One region of the Thiomicrorhabdus immobilis genome, then DNA from elsewhere that is predicted to be linked to it. Evidence: predicted binding sites of a transcription regulator. Region 1 holds the regulator's gene; the other holds the start of a gene.

What was found. Region 1 encodes HrcA, which represses chaperone genes, less so after heat shock. Its sites were predicted from a motif close to TTAGCACTCNNNNNNNNNGAGTGCTAA; they were not measured.
Region 2: a site for HrcA is predicted at 4,207-4,233, ahead of rpoH (RNA polymerase sigma factor RpoH). Genes of this name have one in related genera too.

Annotation. Positions count from the first base shown of each region.
Region 1 covers NZ_AP024202.1:1,018,701-1,029,786, reverse strand. Annotated here, with positions in the region: gene amrB (AmmeMemoRadiSam system protein B) at 1-442, opposite strand, end outside; gene amrS (AmmeMemoRadiSam system radical SAM enzyme) at 518-1,606, shown strand; gene L6421_RS04565 (C40 family peptidase) at 1,741-2,235, opposite strand; gene dapB (4-hydroxy-tetrahydrodipicolinate reductase) at 2,420-3,220, opposite strand; gene dnaJ (molecular chaperone DnaJ) at 3,266-4,438, opposite strand; gene dnaK (molecular chaperone DnaK) at 4,644-6,563, opposite strand; gene grpE (nucleotide exchange factor GrpE) at 6,787-7,356, opposite strand; gene hrcA (heat-inducible transcriptional repressor HrcA) at 7,464-8,489, opposite strand; gene L6421_RS04535 (NAD(+) kinase) at 8,621-9,496, shown strand; gene recN (DNA repair protein RecN) at 9,616-11,086, shown strand, end outside.
Region 2 covers NZ_AP024202.1:2,469,478-2,480,563, forward strand. Annotated here, with positions in the region: gene purT (formate-dependent phosphoribosylglycinamide formyltransferase) at 1-88, shown strand, start outside; gene L6421_RS11140 (flagellar export chaperone FliS) at 532-963, shown strand; gene L6421_RS11145 (methyl-accepting chemotaxis protein) at 1,397-3,862, opposite strand; gene rpoH (RNA polymerase sigma factor RpoH) at 4,283-5,167, shown strand; gene L6421_RS11155 (YoaK family protein) at 5,271-5,963, shown strand; gene L6421_RS11160 (DUF3095 family protein) at 5,983-7,134, shown strand; gene ovoA (5-histidylcysteine sulfoxide synthase) at 7,259-9,388, shown strand; gene L6421_RS11170 (MalY/PatB family protein) at 9,457-10,644, shown strand; tRNA gene L6421_RS11175 (tRNA-Arg) at 10,648-10,723, opposite strand; gene L6421_RS11180 (hypothetical protein) at 10,736-11,086, opposite strand, start outside.

The DNA.
Region 1 (11,086 bases):
CTCCGGGTACGATACTCTGAATAAAAGGAAACTGCACTTCCAGGCTATGCTCTGGGGCATTTGCCTCATCCGAAAAACCGATTAAACCTCGGTCTATCAACTCGTCCCTTAGCGGGCAATCGACCTCAACCAGCCCCAAAGGGGTTTGTAAAGCATCGACACTGACTGTTGCCACCCCATTGAACGCAACCCTGTGTGCAGGGCCAATCACCACAACCGTTTTAATTTCTGTGTCTGTGTTCTGCCAATACTGATAGCCTTGTAATGCACTGCATCCTGAATAGACATATCCTGCATGAGGCACAATCAATGCACGAGGTGCCTTATCTTTGCTCTCATCTCTAACTGTAATTTGGCTATAACAGCCCTTTATGAAATCCTGTATTTCTTGTGCAGAATCAGGATAAAAAAGACCTGTAACCGCTGGAAAGCGAACATCCATAACCATAATTTCCTTGAATACTAATAACTTAGCTATATATATAAGAATATACTCAATATTTTCAAGGTAAATTACATGAAAGACATCGATTTAAGCCATGCTTCCATCATTCCGGTTGAACACTGGCATCAAGTCAACAACGACTTAATTCAATGTGACCTCTGCCCTCGCCACTGCCAATTGCACGAGAATCAACGAGGTTTTTGCTTTGTTAGAGGCCGAAAAAACGACCAAATGTGGTTAACATCCTATGGCCGATCCAGCGGTTTTTGCATCGACCCGATTGAAAAAAAACCTCTTAACCAATTCCTACCAGGGTCATCCGTCCTCTCCTTTGGAACAGCGGGTTGCAACCTGGCTTGTAAGTTTTGTCAAAACTGGGATATGTCAAAAGCGCGTGATATGGATCGACTACTCGATCAAGCCTCTCCGGAAATGTTGGCCGATGCCGCAAAAACCTATCAATGCGCTTCGGTAGCCTACACCTACAATGACCCTGTCATATTCTATGAATACGCGATCGATACGGCTTTAGCATGCAAGGAACAAGGGATCAAAAATGTCGCGGTAACCGCGGGATATATCAGCGAACAACCACGCGAAGAATTCTTTAAGGCGATGGACGCCACCAATATCGACTTAAAGGCCTTCAATGAACGCTTTTATCAAAAACTCACGGGAGCCAAATTACAGCCGGTTTTAGACACCATCGAATATGTCGCCAATGAAACCGATACCTGGATGGAATTGACCACCTTGTTGATTCCTGGTGAAAACGACTCGGAGAAAGAGCTTGCGCAAATGGCGGAATGGATTATTGAACATTGTGGCGACGAAGTACCACTGCATTTTACCAAATACCACCCTGATTACCGCATGATGAACAATCCTGAAACACCAATTGAAACCTTGGAAAAGGCGCGTAAGATTGCGATGGATGCTGGATTAAAGTTTGTCTATACCGGAAATGTACTCGATTTTGAAGGCCAAGCGACTTACTGCCCGAATTGTGGTGAAAAAGTGATTGAGCGTCAATACTACCAAATCACGGATTGGCAACTCAATAACGGCTGCTGCCAACACTGTAACACGCCTGTTGCAGGAGTTTATCAAGAGCAACCAGGTGATTGGGGAAATAAACGCCTGCCGATTCGTTTAAGCTAGTCAGGGAAGCGTTTTTCTTGCGATTCCCAGCGGATTTAAGGTAATCAATCGCCGCTACTACTCTCATTTAAATATTTACAACAAAACAGCCACTCACCAGGCCTGGTGAGTAGCTGTTTCTGTTTGCATAAAATTCAACGAATGCGTTTAGAGGTGTAATAGGTTTGTTGCCAATAACGATTCTCTAAACTGGAGATAGTCACCCCCTTGCTGGTAGAAGCATGGATAAACTTGGAATCGCCAATATAGATACCGTTATGTAACGAGTTTCGGCCGGTTTTAAAAAAAACGATATCCCCTACTTGTAGCTTTTGTTTGGACACATTACTACCCAATTTGATTTGGGTGCGAGTGGTTCTAGGGATGTTATAACCGAGCTTAGTACGGTAGGTATTTTGAACAAATGCTGAGCAATCCACACCATTCAAATCCGTTCCGCCATACTCATAGGGAGTCCCTTTCCATAAAGCATATTGCGAAAGAATCAGGTTCTTGACTTGATGGGTTTGTGATAAATCGACTTTTTTGGCGATTTTAATGGATTGGCTTTTTTGCGAAGGAGTGGATGAGCAGCCGAATAACATCAAGATGAAAACACTGACAACGCTGACTTTTAACAGATTGAACATCTTAATCCATCTACCTTAAGAACTTAACTTAAAGTGCATTCTAACAACAGAGGGTTTCAAAAGTAAATTACTAGCTACTTTTACTCCAATAGAATTCGAATCAAACAAATTGCAAAGATACAAAAAAGGCACTCAAATGAGTGCCTTTTGAAGATAACCAAACGGTTTCGGACAATATCGACAGTTAGCGCAAATTAAGCACATCCTGCATATCGAACAAACCTTTATCTTTATTTGCAAGCCAATTACAAGAACGCGCTGCGCCATTGGCAAAGGTCATGCGGCTAGACGCTTTGTGAGTGATTTCGACACGCTCACCCTCGGTAGCAAACAATACCGTATGATCACCCACAATATCTCCCGCACGCACAGTGGCAAAACCGATGGTATTCGGATCACGAGCGCCAGTAATCCCTTCACGGCCATACACCGCACAGGTTTTCAAATCACGCCCTAAAGTCTCCGCAACCACTTCCCCCATACGTAAGGCCGTCCCAGATGGCGCATCTACCTTATGGCGGTGATGCCCCTCGATCACTTCGATATCGTAACCTTCGTTCAACACCTCAGCCGCTTGCTTCAACAGTTTTAAGCAGAGGTTAACCCCCACGCTGAAGTTTGCCGCAAAAATCACCGCAATGCTCTCAGCCGCTTTATCGATGGCTGCCAGCCCGGCATCATCAAAACCGGTGGTGCCAATGACAATTTTTTTATTATTGGCAACACAGACCTCTAAGTTATGAATCGTCGTAGCAGGCGTTGTGAAATCGATTAAGACATCAAAATCATCGACTACCGATTCAATTGAGCCGACAATAGCCACTCCTAACTTACCAACACCGGCTAATTCACCGGCATCGGCACCAATCAAAGAGCTATCTGGACGTTCAATCGCTGCGCTAACCGTCAAACCTTGAGTTTGGTTGACCGCATCAATCAGGTTTTTTCCCATACGGCCCGAAGCGCCAATAATTGCTACTCTCATCTATTATCCTTTGCGATAGTTACCAGTGGTTGAGCGAATATTCTACTAATTCCAAGGCTCGTTTTTATCTTTTTTAGAAGATTTATCATCGTCATCATCGCCGGTGAAGAACGATTTAACCGAATCAAAGAAGCTATGGGCCTGCGGACTATGCTGCTTATGATGTTTACCTTGTAAGCTTTCATCAAACTCTTGCAACAACTCTTTTTGACGAGCCGTTAACTTAACTGGTGTTTCGATATTGACCAATACAATCATGTCACCGATATGGGATGAACGAACCGATTTGACCCCTTTACCAGCCAGTTTAAAACGTTGACCCGACTGAGTTCCAGCAGGAATCTTCAAGCTGGCTTTGCCGCCCAAAGTAGGTACATCAATCGCGCCACCCAATGCCGCTGTCGCGAAACCGATTGGCAGTTCACAATAAAGAGTGTTGCCGTCACGTTCAAAAATCGCATGTTTTTTCACACGAATACGCACATATAGGTCACCGCGTGGCGCACCTGGCTCACCCGCTTCACCTTCACCTTGCAGACGAATGCGGTCACCCGTATCCACTCCGGCCGGAATTTTCACTGACAGCGTTTTATGGTCATGGGTATAACCTTCACCACGACATTTTTTACACGGTGTTTTAATCAACTTACCAGAACCATGACAACTAGGACAAGTACGGTTCACCGCAAAGAAACCTTGCTGCATACGCACCTGGCCAGCACCATGACAGGTTGGACAAGTTTCAACATCGCTACCAGGCTCAGCACCGGAACCATCACAGGCATCGCAAATGTCTTTGGTTGGAATACGAATATCAACGGTTGTACCGGCAACCGCATCTTCAAGCGAAACTTCTAGCTCATACTGTAAATCTTGACCTGGTTGCGGCCCTCGATGCCCGCCAAAGCCGCCGCCGAAGATATCACCGAAGATATCCCCAAAGGCATCACCAAAACCACCTCCGCCGAAGCCACCACCATGGCCATGACCGCCTTCTAAACCAGCGTGACCGAACTGGTCATAAGTCGCTCGTTTTTGTGGGTCTGATAAGATTTCATAGGCTTCAGCCGCTTCTTTGAATTTGTTTTCTGCTTCTGCATCATCCGGATTACGGTCAGGGTGATATTTCATCGCCATTTTACGGTAGGCTTTTTTAATTTCACCTTCAGAAGCCGTTTTAGAAACGGATAGGATTTCGTAGTAACAGGTTTTACTCATCGATTTCTCGTTTTATTCTTTAATCTAATTAATATCAAAAAACTTTTTAACCACGAAGACACGAAGTCACGAAGTTTTTAAGATTGTTTTCGGATACAAACTAATTATTTAAATAGAAAAGCACGAAGACCTTTCCATTTTGATCAATTTAAATTAAATCCATCAAAACTTCGTGTCTTCGTGCCTTTGTGGTTAGCTCTAAGAATTACTTCTTATCGTCATTCACTTCTTCAAATTCAGCATCTACGATGTCATCGTCTGCATTATCTGTAGAACCTTGCTCTTGAGCTTCTGCACCACCGGCTTGCTGTTTAGCTTGCGCTTTTTGAGCCACTGACTGGCTAGCTTCCGCTAACTTAGCAACCGACTCTTCAATCGCCGCTTTGTCATCGCCTTTAATCGCATCTTCAACCGCTTTAACTGCCGCATCAATAGCTTCTTTCTCAGCTGAATCTACTGAATCGCCTGCATCTTTAACCATTTTTTGCGTTGCGTGAACCATTGCATCCGCTTGGTTACGAGCTTCTACAAGCTCTTTCATTTTTGCATCTTCTTCAGCATGTGCTTCAGCATCTCTTACCATCGCTTCAATCTCTTCTTCAGAAAGACCAGAAGACGCTTGGATTGTGATGTGCTGCTCTTTACCGGTATTCTTATCTTTTGCAGAGACATTCAAGATACCGTTAGCGTCAATATCAAATGTTACTTCGATTTGAGGCATACCACGTGGAGCCGCTGGAATCTCGTCTAGGTTGAACTGGCCTAAAGACTTGTTACCCGCTGCCATTTCACGTTCACCCTGTACAACATGAATAGTAACCGCTGATTGGTTATCTTCTGCTGTCGAGAATACTTGTGACTTACGAGTTGGGATAGTTGTGTTCTTCTCAATCAACTTAGTCATAACACCACCCATCGTCTCAATACCTAGGGATAATGGCGTCACGTCTAAAAGAAGTACATCGTTTACATCACCAGAAAGTACACCACCTTGAATCGCCGCACCCATTGCTACCGCTTCATCAGGGTTTACATCTTTACGTGGCTCTTTACCGAAGAACTCTTTAACCGCCGCTTGAACCATTGGTACACGTGTTGAACCACCTACCAAGATAACATCGTCAATTTCAGAAGCAGAAAGACCTGCATCTTTAAGTGCGATTTTACATGGCTCGATTGAACGTTTAACCAAATCTTCAATCAAAGACTCGAACTTAGCACGCGTGATTTTCATGTTTAAGTGCTTAGGCCCAGTGGCATCAGCCGTTACGTAAGGTAGGTTGATGTCAGTCTGCTCACGTGAAGAAAGTTCGATTTTCGCTTTCTCTGCCGCTTCACGAACACGCTGTAGAGCCAACTTATCTAATTTAAGATCGACGTTCTGGTCTTTTTTGAACTCTGACGCGATGTACTCAACAATCACGTTATCAAAGTCTTCACCACCTAAGAAAGTGTCACCGTTTGTAGAAAGTACTTCTACTTGCTTCTCACCATCAAGGTCAGCCACTTCAATGATAGAGATATCGAAAGTACCCCCACCTAAATCGTAAACGGCGATTTTGCTGTCGCCTTTGGCCTTATCCATACCGTACGCAAGTGCCGCAGCCGTTGGTTCGTTGATGATACGTTTAACATCAAGACCCGCAATCTTACCGGCATCTTTAGTCGCTTGACGCTGAGCATCGTTGAAGTAAGCCGGAACCGTGATGACCGCTTCAGTCACTTCATGACCTAGATAATCTTCAGCCGTTTTCTTCATTTTTGTCAGTGTTTTAGCAGAAACTTCTTGTGGAGAAAGTTTTTTACCATCTACTTCAACCCATGCATCACCGTTATCTGCCGCAACGATTTTGTAAGGAACCATGTCCTTATCTTTTGCGACAACCGCATCATCTGCACGACGACCGATTAAACGCTTGATTGCGAATAACGTGTTTTCAGGGTTTGTTACCGCTTGACGTTTAGCTGAATCACCAACTAAAACTTCACCATCCGCTGTATAACCAACGATAGAAGGAGTTGTACGTGCACCTTCAGCGTTAGGGATAACCTTAACGTCTTTCCCTTCCATTACTGCTACACATGAGTTGGTGGTTCCTAAATCGATACCAATAATTTTAGCCATTTGATTCACTCCAAATTGCAAACTTAGTTACCAGGCCTGGTGGCTTTGAACTTGACCAAGGCGGGTAAAAAGTTAATTCTTAAAATAATGTTTAAATTGTTTGTTGACTTGTATATAGGGCTGTAAAAACTGCTTTCAAGTCTAAAATTGTTTTTTTTTGGTAATTTTCAGCAGAAAGTTTTATTAACGTATTATTCCGCTGATTTTTTACCTGAAACTTCACTTACTGAGCCACAATAACTCGCGCGGCACGAACTAAACGCTCATTCAAGGTATAGCCTTTCTGAATGGTATCTACCACCGTATTGGTTTCATGATCTGGCGACGGAATCATGGTCATCGCTTCATGCAATTGCGGGTCAAACTTCTCTCCAGTTGGATCAATGCGTTCTACATTGAATGATTGCAACACATCAAGCAGTTGCTTAAAGGTCATTTCAACCCCTTCACTGATGCTTTCGATGGTCGCACCCTCTTTACCAGCCGCTTCCATACCCATTTCCATAGAGTCCATAGCCGGAATCAATGCATTAACAAACTTCTCCAATGCGAACTTATGGGCACTTTCCACATCCAAACGGGTACGACGACGCAAGTTTTCCATATCGGCCTGCACACGTAACGCCATATCTTTATGCTTTTCAGCTTCAGCACGCGCTTCTTCCAGCAGTGCCGCAATATCTTCTTGAACGGTTTGCTGGGCATCCTCTAAAGCATCATCCGCTTGCTGAATCGCTTCTTCTGCTGTTGGAATTTGTTCTTCAGTTTGCTGTGTCTGTTTTGTATCGGTCATTGACTTACTTCCTATTACATTCCACCACGATTTAAGTGGTCACGATTTTAATAAACGGTTTATAAATTCTGTTTTTACATTAGTGCAAATTATGTGGTGTTGCAGCCCTACTTTTTCAAGAGCGAACCTAAAATTTTTGCTGTCATATCCACCTTCGGCACGACTTTTTGATAATCCATGCGGCTTGGACCAACCACCCCAAGCACTCCCATCACTTCACCGTCAACTTCATAAGGCTTGGTGATGATACTGCAACCGCTATAGATTTCACTGCCGCATTCTTGACCGACAAATACTTGTACACCCTGTGCCTGCATGCTTTTATCCAGCAAGTTGAGCATTTCGGAGTGTTGATTGAATGCGTTGAACAACGCCTTAAGTTTTTCTGAATTGGCGAGTTCTTGGTAGTTAAGCAGATTGGTTTTACCTGAAACCAAAAACGGCATTTTCTGCACCAACTGCTCTTCCAAAACATGGTCGGTCGCCTGCACAATAGATGACATAAAACTATTGGTGGTCGAACGAATGCTATCCATTCTATTCATGAGAAATTGTTTGGCTTCGGCCAGATTTTTACCTAAACACTGTTCATTTAAAAAATTGGCGGTTTTTTGAAGCTCATCACTACTAATCGGTTGCTCTAGTTCAATAATACGGTTTTGCACATCCTGGTCATTAAAGACCAACACCACCAATACCCGGTTAGCGCTCAACGAGATGAAGTCAATATGCCTTAAGATTTCTTGCTCTTTTTTTGGCATTAACACCAAACTGGTCATACCGGTAATACCCGATAGAATCTTGGAAGCACTCTCCATCAAGGCATCCTGATTTAAGCCAACTGCCAGCTCATGGCGAATACTCGCCTCTTTTTGACGTGACAACGGCTGATAGGTCAGCATGGAATCGATAAAAAATCGATAACCGACTTCGGTTGGAACGCGTCCAGCCGAGGTATGTGGAGCATGAATCAACCCCATTTTCTCAAGGTCGGCCATCACATTTCGAACCGTTGCTGAACTTAATCCAATATCGGGCAGTTTAGCCAATGTAGTTGACCCTACCGGCTTACCATCATTAAGGTATAATCCCATTAAGTTTTTAAACAATAGTTGTGAACGGTCGTTTAACATTTCAGCACTCTCAATACTAGACTGCTAAATTATAGGTGCCTAAAACGGTTATTCAAGACTTAGTTCAATATTTATTTAAGCCTCTCAACAAGAAAACATGCTGTGATAGGCCTTTTTGGATGGATTAGAAAATGTTTCAGAATATTGGTATTTTTGGAAAGTACACAGGTAATCAATGTTGGGACAACATTGAAGTGCTGACTGATTTCTTACTCTCTAAATCACGCACTGTTTATTTAGATAAACCATCTTGTGAAAAATTTCCAAGGCACGAACAAGCCCCGCTTTTAGAACGCGATGACTTACTCGAAAAAATCGACCTTGCGATTATGGTCGGTGGCGACGGTACTTTTTTAGATGTGGCGCGCAATATTGCCGATTACGACATTCCCATTCTAGGCATCAACTTAGGTCGTTTAGGGTTTTTGACCGATATATCACCCGACGACATGATAAACACCATGGAAGAAGTGCTTTCTGGGGTTTACCAAGAAGAGCGTCGTAATGTATTAAAGGTCAGCGTGTATGAAGATGGCAAACTGATGTTTGAAGAACGCGCGATTAACGACGTGGTCATCCATAAAACCGACTCACCTCGTATGATTGAGTTTGAAACCTTTGTGGACGGCCGTTTCTTGAATAGCCAGCGTTCTGATGGGATGATCATCTCCACTCCAACTGGTTCTACGGCCTATGCCTTATCTGCCGGCGGGCCGATTCTTGACCCGAATCTTGATGCGATTTCATTGGTTTCGATCAACCCGCATACGATGAGCACACGCCCTTATGTGATTAGCGGTGATAGTGAAGTTGAACTGCGTGCCCATGAATATTGTGATAAAACCGCACAAATCATTTGTGACGGGCAAATCACACATGATATTTCACCGATGCACCAAACCATTGTAAAACGTAATCCACATTACTTAAGGTTATTGCATCCTAAAGGCCACGATCATTTTGAATTGCTACGCGCCAAACTCCATTGGGGTGATAAGCTCTCCTAGCATTTAGTGAATAAAGTAGCTTGCAACGAGCGTGAAAAATAGAATAATCTACCAGGCCTGGTGCGTTTCAAACCGGGCCTTTTTTGAACCAAATTTACTTTAATCAAAATGACACATTTATGCTTCAAGAACTTGCTATTCAAAACTTGGCTTTAATTGAAAAACTACAACTTCAATTCAATACAGGCTTTACCACTTTAACCGGTGAAACCGGTGCAGGTAAATCGATTTTACTGGACGCATTGGGCTTGGCCTTAGGCGAACGTGCCGACAGTAGCCTGGTAAGACACAACACACCCAAGGCGGACGTTACCGCTCTGTTTGATATTGAACAACTACCACACGTTCAAAACTGGCTTGCCGAACAGGAGCTTGATGACGAAACCCAATGTTATTTAAGAAGAACCGTCACGTCCGAAGGCCGTTCCAAAGCCTACATCAACGGCTACCCTGTTGCCGCTAACCAGCTTAAAACCTTAGGCGGTTTTTTAATAGACATTCATGGCCAACATGAACATCAATCCCTGCTTTCAGCCAATAAACAACTCGAACTGTTGGATGCTTACGCCAACCACCCTGCTTTAATCAGTAAGACCCAAGCCGACTTCAAGCATTGGCAAAACATCAAACGCCAACTGCAAAAACTGCAAGAGGAACAAGCTGACTACCAAAGCAAACTGGAATTGCTTAACTTTCAAAACAATGAGTTTGATGAAGTGAATCCTCAAGAAGGTGAATTTGAGCGTTTGTCAGAAGAGCAAAGCCAACTTTCCCATGCCAGCGAAATCAAACTTGCCTGCGAAAAAGCCTATGCCCAAATCGAAGAAGAGCAAGGTGCGGTAGACGCGATTAATCAGGCGGTACACGCTTTGGAAAGCATCGTGGCATTTAGTCCAAGCCTAGAGGCCGTCATCACGCAATTGAACAGTAGTTTGATTGAAGTGCAAGAAGCCGCCAGCGAAATCCAACATCATGCTGAACATATTGATTTAGACCCCCAACAATTACTCTTTGTTGAAGAACGTCTGTCAATGCTGTTTGGTTTGGCCAAAAAATACAATATCGACCCGGAACAACTGGTTGAAAAACACCAACAAATTCAAGATGACTTAATGCGTCTAGAGCAGTCGGATGCCTCTTTAGAAACCCTTAAGAGCGAACTTGACCAGGCCTGGGCAAATTATCAGGATCAAGCAAATACTTTGAAAAAATCCCGTCAAAAAGCAGCCGAAGCCCTCTCTGCGATTGTCACCGAAGGTATGCAAAGCTTGGGTATGCCCAATGGCCAGTTTGCAGTTGAGTTAACCGACAGCGAACAAGCCAGCGCGTTAGGCACGGATAAAGTGCTGTTTTTGGTAACCGCCAACAAAGGCCAACCATTACAAGCCCTAGCCAAAGTCGCTTCAGGCGGAGAGCTTTCCCGAATCAGCCTGGCCATTCAAGTGGCCACCTCAGAAGTGGCCAGTTTACCGACTCTGATTTTTGATGAAGTGGATGTAGGTATTGGCGGCGGAATTGCCGAGGTGGTTGGACAGAAAATGCAACAACTAGGTAAAGATAAACAGATACTCTCTATCACCCATTTGGCGC
Region 2 (11,086 bases), 1.1 Mb from region 1:
GGGAGTCGCCATTGCCAGAGCGGAAAGCATTGAAAAAGCGATTGCTAAAGCCAATAAAGCGGCCGCGAGTGTAAAGGTCAGCTTTTAGTCCATCCCTCTTACACCTCTTGCCATAAAACAACTCGCCCCGTTTATCCCTTTATCTTTAAGAGCTGTGATAGACGGGGCTTTTATTTATCTAAAACGCCTGGAATGACAAATTATTAACCCGCTGGCAACACGCCAGGAATCCATCAAATTATTAACCGCTATTTTTTGACACTTCAATAAGTTACCAGGCCTGGTGATTTATTCGGTCCATTTCTAAAAATCAGTTTAAATCCATTTAACACCTTATATATCAATAAGTTAACAAATAAAAACCCCACCCAAAACGCTTTATTTACCACCCTCCACCGTTCGCTGTTTTATTTTTTGGCACAGCTTATGCTGAACGACAGGCAAAGCAAAAACTTGAGTCTGAATTTAAGTTTTGCAAAAAAACAAAAAGCCATTGCCAGCTAAACACACATTACTTAAAGGGGAAACCTGATGACTTTGAATAACACGACAGCACATGACGTTAAAGCACCAATCTTAGAAGAGTACCGCCGCAATCAAGAAGCGGAGCAACAATTAGCAGAGAACCCACGAAAAACCGTTTTATTACTGCTACAAGGCGCAGTTGATAAAGGCAACTTAGCGAAAGTTTGCCACCAGAGCCAAGCATTAGTGGAAAAAGGCTTTCACCTAGGGCGCATGACCACCATCTTGGATGCTTTACGCGACCGCTTGAATCTAACGCAAGACACTCCGCTTGCTTATGATTTGGAGGAGTTATATCGTTACGCGGATCAAAGCATCCAAGAAGCCGTTTTTGAAAAAGATACCTTCTACCTTGATAGCTCGATTGAAATCTTGACCGAACTACGCGATGCGTGGATGGAGATGATGCAACAAACAGGGCAACTACCACAAAATTAATTGCCTATGAATACAAAAAAACCGAGTTTATCTCGGTTTTTTTGTTTGCACGTTTTTTGAGGCGAACCCTCTCTATCCATCAACTTTCAAACTTATCTTCCACTGCCTTATAATTATTATTATCAATATTCTCTATTGGTTCAGCAGTTCAAAACCTCAATCAGATTGACAAATAAATAAGTCAGCCACAGCGGTCATTTACTCCCTAAAACACGCAAGAAAACAGGCTCTTTGTGGCGACACAAGCTAGCCCAATCAACTCGCCAAGTCATAGCCTTAAGTTAAGCCATAGAATAAAGTTCAGGCACAAAAAAACCATCATCATGATGGTTAGATGGATACGCTCGTAAATTTATCGATACTTTATCTATATTGAACATACCCCATAAAAAACGCCGCAACTAGGTACGGCGCATTAAATTAATGGATAACCTTAAAACTCTGACCACTCTTGGCTATCATCACCTGAGGTGATTTTAGGTTTGGCAGGCTTGACAGGTTCAACAGCTTTTATAACCGGTTTTTTAGGTGAAGCTACCGGTGTTTGCTTTGCAGCTTCCGGCTTAACCGTTTTAACAGGGCTAGCCACTTGAGCTGGCTTATTGACCCCTAGGTTCTTCTTAGCTTGGTCGATAAATTGACGTGAAATATTAAATTGCTGCATTCTTTCGACAAGCTGCTGAGCTTCGCGAGCAATCGCTAAAGTACTGTTGGCGGAAAGCTCGACCAAGCTCGCGTTTTCTTGGGTATTCTTATCCATGGAAACGATTGCCTGATTCAACTGCTCGATACCTTGAGATTGTTCAAGAGAAGAGGATGCGATTTCACCCACCATTTCGGTAACATGGGTGATTGCCTGGTTTATCTGATTTAAGGAGTCACCAGACTGCTCCGCTAATTGTGTACCGTGTTCAACTTGTGAAACCGAACGATCAATCAATACTTTGATCTCTTTAGCCGCATCTGCCGACTTACCGGCTAAGTTACGAACCTCTGAAGCCACCACGGCAAATCCACGACCATGCTCACCCGCACGCGCCGCTTCAACCGCAGCGTTCAGCGCCAATAGATTCGTTTGGAAAGCAATGGAATCAATCAAGCCGATAATCTGCTCAATCTGATTGCTCGACTCTCTAATCTGTTGCATGGCCTCGATGGTTTGTGTCATTACCTCCGCACCCTCGGTGGTCTTCTCACTGGCTTGCAGAGTCAACTCATTGGCTTGTTGCGCATTGGCCGCGTTATTACGCACAGCCGCCGTCATCTCTTCCATGGTGGATGCCGTGTCTTCAATCGATGCCGCTTGCTGATGAATACGCTGCGATACATTTGAATTACGTTCGGAAGTTGCTTGAATATCACCTGCTATATGCTCGATTGAGACAATTACCTGGGCATTGATTTGTGACAAATTATCCAATGAATGATTTATGGCATTTTTAATATCACCCAGCATCCCCTCATATTCACCATCCACACGCTGTGTCAAATCACCATTGGCAAGACCTTGAATGACGTTTGAAATCTTAGTATTAGCTTCATAAATAGCAAGGGACATGGTGTTGATCTGCTCTCCCAAATCGTGCACGAAACCTTCCAGGGTAGAAACATCGATTTGCTCACCAATATGGCCACGAGAGGCCTTCTCCACCATCACTTTTAGGTTTTGCTCAACGGCCGTTTGCATTTTTTCTAAACGGGCCGTTTGCGTCACATCACGCCATTCGGTAACAAACCCGACACGCTCACCTTCTCTACCCCAAATCGGATTGACGATGATTTCTAGATGCAGCTCACCCAATGTCAATTTGGCGGTATAGGTTGATTTCAAACTACCCAACAGATGACGCTGATGCGCTGGGTTAACATGGAAAATATCGATGTTCTGACCAACTAATTTAGCCGTTGAGAAGTGAGGTAGTAATTTTTGAATATCTTTTTCCACCGTTTTCAAAGTCTTGACAATCGCGTCATTCATATAGGTGATATTCAAATCATTATCAGCCAACATCACATTTGACGAACTCTGATCAACAACCGTTTTAATATTGTTAATCTCATCCAGGTGATCACCGACCGAATCCAATAACCAATGTAAATCCTTGCCTAATAGCTGCACTTCACGCGCACCTTTTACCGGGTTTTCGCTGGTCCTTTTTATATCACCCGTCGATTCATCAATCGAGTTTTTGATGACCCGATGCAATTTCGTCATGGGTTTTATCAATGCACGGCGAATGAAAACCTCAAAGGCGATAAGATTTAAAAGGATCAATAACAGTAATACCGTACCCAAATTAATCGTTTGAGCCCTTTGATCCTGTTTTTGCAGTGCCAGCAATTGCCTTCTAGAGTCAGCCTCTAGATATTGATACCCTGCTTCCATCGCATCCATAGCGGGTCTGTCGTCAACGATAACTTGCTTATCAATCTCTTCGACACTCATGCCTTGCTGATGCATTTGTTGGATTTTTTTCGCTTGGATTAGGTAATTCCCAATGACTTTTCCCACCTCATCTAACGCTTTAACCTCTAGAGGATGCAAATCACCTAAGCCACGATAGGTTTCAATATCTTGCTGGATGGAGTCATGATTTTCCTGAATCTTCTGTAGATAACTTTGAGTACGGTAATCGGACTCTCCGCGGATAACAAAGTTTTTAAAATCATGAATAAAATGCCCATACCCCATCTTTCTTTGTAAATCATGAGTAATGCCACTTTTTTGATCTATCTTTAACTTTAATACTTGAAGTTGTGTGACACTACGCTCTTGTAGAGTTAAAAAGGAAGCAAAGCCAACAGCGTTGATAACTAAAAACAACACAAAATAAATCGCAACACTTTGTGAAGTACTTAGCCCTTTGACGGCTATTTGTTTAGTAGGATGATGACTCATTGGCAATGACCTCTCAAATTAATAATCCCAGTCCCTAAAAGAAACGATTTATAGCTATGATTTATAGCTATGATTTATAGCTATATTATATTCAAATAAGTAATCAATATAGCCACACTTGCTTAATTACTTAGTATATGCTGTTAAAATAAGCAACATTAAGGCCATAAAGCCGAGCTGCATATCAAGATAGTCAAGACAAAATCACGACCGATTTACAACGGCTCGCTTATACGAGCCAACTATTGATTTGTCACTCTTTAATCACTTTACCCTTTACAATAATTTACTGATTTTGCTGTTTTTTCTTAAAGCCCAAGAGTATTGATTAATCATGAACATATCTAGCACTCTCTTGCAAAGAGTGCTAAAAATAATGTATATTAAATTACATAAAGAACAAGTTAATGGAGTGTGTTTATGTCTATTACAACTTACCCACAAGGAACACAGGCTCAAGGCCTACCTTCAGTGCATGCGTTGTCTAGTCAGCTAGTTCCAGGCCAAAACCTGGAGTCTTACTTGCACACAATTCAAAGTGTGCAAAAACTGACCGCAGAAGAAGAGTTTGCTCTGGCTGAAAAACTATATTATCAAGACGATGTTGAAGCAGCACGTCAGTTGATTTTATCTTCGCTACGTTATGTTGTGCCAGTTGCCCGTTCATATAGCGGCTATGGTTTGCCACTAGGTGACATTATCCAAGAAGGTAATATCGGTTTGATGAAAGCGGTAAAACGTTTTGATCCTAAAGAAAACGTACGTTTAATGACGTTTGCGGTTCATTGGATTCGTGCTGAAATCAACGAGTATGTCATCAAAAACTGGCGTATCGTGAAAACGGCCACAACCAAAGCGCAACGTAAATTATTCTTCAAACTTCGCAGTACCAAGCAGTCTTTAGAGTGGTTTAGTGATAAAGATGCCGATAGCGTTGCCGCAGAGTTAGGTGTCACTCGTAAAGATGTTTTGGAGATGGAAACTCGTCTATACGGTAAAGATTTACCCGTGGATATGTCTGCCGATGACGATGAAAACGTGACATTTCCGGTTTTAATCAGCCAGGAAGCCGATCCGGAAACCGCGCTGGTACAGCAAAACCAAGCCGATTATGAAATGGCACGTATGCAACAAGCATTAGCGACCCTTGATGACCGTAGCCGTGATATCTTGCAACAACGCTGGTTATCAGAAGATAAAGCTGGCTTAAAAGCCTTATCAGAACAATATGGCGTGTCGATGGAGCGTATCCGTCAGATTGAAACCCAGGCTTTAAACAAGCTTAAAAATCAGCTGGTCGCTTAAAATCAATCAAAATATTATTTAATTGTTGAAGAACATTTAAATATCCATCAAATAACTCAAAAGGCCTGTTTACTCACAGGCCTTTTTGTTTTTTAATGATGGTATGCCATATCCCATCAAAGAAACGGAATTCCGTAAACTGCCTGTATTCATTATCGCCGCATTGATGGCGAGCATTGCCGGCTATGTTAACAGCGCCATGCTCATCGAATTTGCCATGCCGGTTAGCCAAATGACCGGGATTGCTTCTCGCCTCAGTGATGCCATGTTTCACTCCAATCTAGATTACCTATTGAACGCCTGCCTTGTGCTCTTCGGCTTTTTATTCGGAGCGATTATTTCCGGCTTAATGATTGGCCAACGCCAATATCGCCAAGATAATGCTTATGGATATGCACTGCTTTGCATCGGTACATTGTTGTCGGCTTCCGCTTTATTCTCTTACATTGAGTCCACCACTTCGGTACTTCTGGCCGCGATCGCTTGTGGTTTACAAAACGCACTGATTGCCAGTTACCGAGGTCTGCAAATTCGCACTACTCACATGACCGGAATCGTGACCGATATAGGGGTTTATATCGCCGGCTTCATCAAAAAACGTACTCCATGGAACTGGCAAGCATACTTATTGGTTGTGCTATTTCTGAGTTTTATTATTGGCGGCATTATCGGTATTTTGGCCTATCAACACTTTCCAAATCGAGCGATGATCCTCCCTGCGGTCATTATGTTCATTCTCGGTTTTGCTTACTTGAAAACCAACGAACATAAACCAGACATACCTATCTCACCGTAGCGCACAACAGAGATCACTCATGAAACCATTTTCAGCAAACACTGCCGCTCTTGTTAAATTGGAAGATACTCTAAAACCTGAGTCTTATAGTGAACTTGCTAAAGATTGGTACATTATCGTGACCGATGTTCAAAACTCAACCCAGGCGATTGAAGCGGGTCTATATCGGGAAATCAATGCCATTGGCGGCAGTACCATCGCTGCGGTGTTGAATGCGCTAAAACCGAATCAAGTGCCCTATGTTTTTGGTGGCGATGGCGCATCATTTTGTGTACCGGCTAACTCCCTTGAGAAGGTCAAACAGGCTTTAAAAGGCTGTCAGGAAATCGCTCAACAGATCCACAACTTGAACTTGCGTGTGGGTTTGATCGCTTATCAAGAACTGACATCCCCCATTCATTTATGCAAATATCAAGCCTCAGAAAACCTCCATCAATACTTTTTCATGGGTGGCGGGATGGAAGAAGCGGATTCTAAAATCAAAGCTTCAAGCCATTACCATCTTGATCCAAGCACGCTTGCCAATGCGGATTTTTCCGGCTTTGAGTGCCGCTGGAATAGTGTTCCAAGTGCTAAAGAAATCACCTTTAGCTTATTGGTCAAAGCCCGCACTTCATCAGAAATGGAAGCGCTTAAAACCTATGACGCTCTAATTGAAAAGATTCACCTGTTGTTTGGCGATGTCCAGGATTACCATCCTTTAAACACCAAAGGTTTAAGCCTCTCCTTATCTGCTGATAAGCTCAATGTTGAGCTTTTAACCAAAACCCAACACCAAAACCTTTGGCAACGATGGTTTACTTTACAAAAACTACGGATGCAAAACTTGATTGCCACCTACTTGATGAAATTTGGCAAAATCGCAATGGGTAGCAATTGGGGGGAATATAAACAAGATTTGGTGATCAATTCAGACTTTATCAAAATTGATGATACCTATCGCACGGTGATGTCCGCAGAGCAAAAAACCTTAAATGAGCTCATTGAATGGCTAGAAGGACAATACCAAGCAGGTCGGCTATTTTACGGCTACCATACCAGTCATTCGGCGATTATCACCTGTCTCATCAATAAAACGGGGATTGACCACATTCACTTTGTCGACTGCGCCGAGGGCGGCTACACCATGGCTGCCAAGCAACTTAAAACTCAAATTAAATCGACAGTTTAATTCGATTATTTAGTTGGACGCCATTCAATAGTGAACGGAAAAAAGTGTTCATAAAACCGTTAAAAACAGGCTCGTTTATTTAATATTCATACAATAATCTTTTGCACTCGAACTTGGAGTTTTCATGTTACATAAAGAGGATTTTATCGCCCAGCCTTTAATTATCAATCGCGGAGATATTGAGGAAAAACGCCGTGAGATAAAGGCTTACTTCAATCAAACCTACGATAGCTATGAGACCCTGTTTGAAACCTTAAAATCCGATTCCGCGTTTTATGAGCGGCCTTGCTCCCTACGACATCCATTAATCTTTTATTTTGGCCACACCGCGACCTTCTTCACCAATAAACTCGTCCTGGCAAAATTACTGCCCGCTCGCATCGACCCGAAAATTGAATCGATGTGTGCCATTGGTGTGGATGAGATGTCTTGGGACGATTTGGATGAAACCCATTATGACTGGCCCAGTGCGGATGCGGTTAGACACTACCGACACCAAGTTAGAGAAGCGGTCAATCAACTCATTGACCAGATTGAGTTTAGCTTACCCATTACCTGGCAAAGCCCGATGTGGCCAATTTTGATGGGTATTGAACATGAACGCATTCACTTAGAAACCTCTTCGGTGTTGATTCGCCAATTACCGATTAGTTCCGTAAAGCCTCATCCTTTGTTTCCGGTTTGCCCTAAGCACGGTTTAGCGCCAGAGAATCGTTTAGTGGAGGTGCCTGCGGGGGAAATCAATATCAACCATCAAGACCCAGCCGAATTTTATGGCTGGGACAACGAATACGGCCAACACCACGCCACCGTTTCGGCATTCAAAGCGGCGACCTTTTTGGTTTCCAACCAGGAGTATCTGGTTTTTGTGGAGGATGGCGGATATGACAAACCTGAATACTGGAATAACGAAGGCAATCAATGGCGTAAATACACGCCATTAAAACACCCAAGCTTTTGGGTAAAAAAGCAACAGGCCTGGTATCTTCGTTGCATGACCGATGAAATCCCTATGCCTTGGAATTGGCCTGTGGAAGTCAACCAGCTTGAAGCCCACGCCTTTTGCCAATGGAAAGCACAGCAAACCGGTAAACCAATTCGACTGCCAAGTGAAGATGAATATCTCCGCTTACGTGAGCATAGCCATGTTTTAGACTTTAAAGAACAAGCCAACTTAAACTTACAGCAATACGCCTCATCCACCCCGGTAGACGCCAACCAAATGGGGGATTTTTTTGATGTAATCGGTAATGTTTGGCAATGGACAGAAACCCCCATTTACCCTTATGAAGGCTTTAAAGTCCATCCGCTATATGATGACTTCACCATGCCGACCTTTGACAATAAACATAACATCTTCACCGGCGGAAGCTGGATATCCACCGGTAATGAAATCAATGGCCATTCCCGTTACGCGTTTCGCCGCCACTTCTTTCAACACGCGGGCTTTCGTTATATAGAATCCGCAGCGTCGGTACAAACCGAATACTTGACCTATGAAACCGACCGCTCTATTGCTGAATACTGCGAGTTTCATTACGGCGCTGAATATTTTGGGGTAACGAATTTTGCCCAACGTTACGCCGAAATTGCGATCAATGCCATTCGGCAAGATACCGATTTTAAAAATAGAGAGGATTTGTCGGTGCTTGAACTCGGTTGCTCGGTGGGACGAGGTTGTTTTGAATTAGCCAAGCATTTTAGCCAAGTGACCGGACTTGATTTCTCGGCACGCTTTATTCAAATTGCCAATCAGCTTCAGGAACAAGGATCCATTCGCTATAGCATTCCCATCGAAGGCGAAATCATGGACTTCAAATCGCAATCATTAAAACAGTTAGGCTTAATTGATTTTGCTGCACGCTGTCAGTTTTTGCAGCAAGATGCCGCCAACTTAAAACCGCATTTTAGCGGCTACGATATGGTGGTGGCGATCAACCTGATTGATCGCCTTTACGAACCCGCCAAATTCTTGGAAATGATTCATGAACGCATTAATGACAATGGCTTGTTGCTTATCGGCTCACCTTATACCTGGCTCGAAGAGTTTACCGATAAGTCACGTTGGATAGGGGGTTACAAAGATAGCTCCAGTGGGGAAAACATCACTACTTTAGAAGGCCTACACGCTATCTTGGATGAAAATTTTAGCCGGGTTGCAGCCCCATTTGATGTGCCTTTTGTCATCAGAGAAACGCAACGCAAATATCAACACACACTATCGCAATTCACAATATGGAAAAAAGTTACATAAATTCTGTTACAATTTCGCCCAACGAAAATACATCACCTAATTTGGTGACCCAAACTGAAGAAGCGAGCATGTTTAACTTTAACCAACCCATCTCTCGTATTGGCACACATGCCGAAAAGTATGAATTGCGTAAAACTGTTTTTGGAACGGAAGACGTCTTACCTATGTGGGTGGCCGATATGGACTTACCCACACCCCCGTTTGTGCTCAATGCAATCAAGTCACGTTTAAACCACTCTTTACTTGGCTACACCCATACACCTGACTCTTTGTATGAAGCGATCATCAATTGGCAAAAACAGCATGACTACCAGGTAGACCAATCACACATCGTCTTTACCCATAATGTTGCCAACGGCTTTTTTATGGCGGTTTCAGCTTTGACCAGGCCTGGTGCATCCATTGTCGTTCAACTGCCAATCTACCCTCCATTTCTAGCAGCGCCTAAATTACATGACCGAAAACTGATAGAAACCCCGCTGCAATTGATCGATAACCGCTATGAAATCGACTTTGAGGCATTTGAAAAAGCCATTGTGGATAACTCTGTAAAACTTTTTTTATTCTGCAATCCGCAAAACCCTTCAGGCCGCGTTTGGCGCTTGGAAGAGCTGCAAAAGCTGGCCAATATTTGCTTGAAACACAAGGTCATAATTGTGTCTGACGAAATCCATTCGGACATGGTATATGCACCGAACAAACACATTCCCATCGCCTCACTTTCTGAAGAGATTGCCAATATCACCGTAACCTTGAATTCACCGGGCAAGACCTTTAATTTGGGAGGTTTACAAATTGGCTATGCGATTATCGCCAACCCAAAACTAAAAGAACAATACCTAAAGGTTTGCCAACAGAACGCCATTGACAGCCTGAACCTTTTTGCACAAACCGCCCTAAGCGCCGCCTACACAACCCAAGGCCAACAATGGCGTGATGAGCTTTTGAATCATTTCACCCAAAACATCGACCTGTTGGAAACTTTTTTTGCCAAAGAGTTCCCTAAAGTCAAAGTGATGCGGCCGGAAGCCTCTTATCTGGTTTGGTTGGATTTCAGAGAGATGTTCAGTTCACACCAAGCCCTAAAGGATTGGTTGATCCACACAGCCAAACTGGGCTTAAATGATGGACAAACATTCGGTGGAGAAAGTCATGCAGGAACAGGCTTTATGCGCATCAATTTGGCCGTTGCCAAAATGGAACTGGAAAAAGCCTTAAGACAAATGAAGCAGGCAAAACACTTTTTACCCGCCTGAATGTGGTACAGCCACGAGGACTCGAACCCCGAACAGCCCCTTAGGAGGGGGCAGTTATATCCTGTTTAACTATGGCCGCATTGTAATAAAACTAAGGTTGGTCAAGCGCACCCAAGCGTGCTGTTTTGTACTGACCTGTTTGGGTGTCTAGTTTATAAATATTGAAGTTGGTGTCAATATCAAACCCATCTAAACGCGAAGCATAATTGGTTGACAAACTCCCTTCAGGCGAATGCACCCTATGAAAGACGTGTTGTGGCCAACCTAATATGGCCGCACCCTCAAAGATTTTTTGACTATTGTGATAAATCGCATCGGCTGTGACTTCAAAGTTTTCAACTTGACCATGCTTTTGTGAATAAAGCTGTACCAAACGGCGTCCTTGATGCACCAACAGTTTATCTTCTTGGTCGGTATGCATATACCAATACCAAGTGTCATC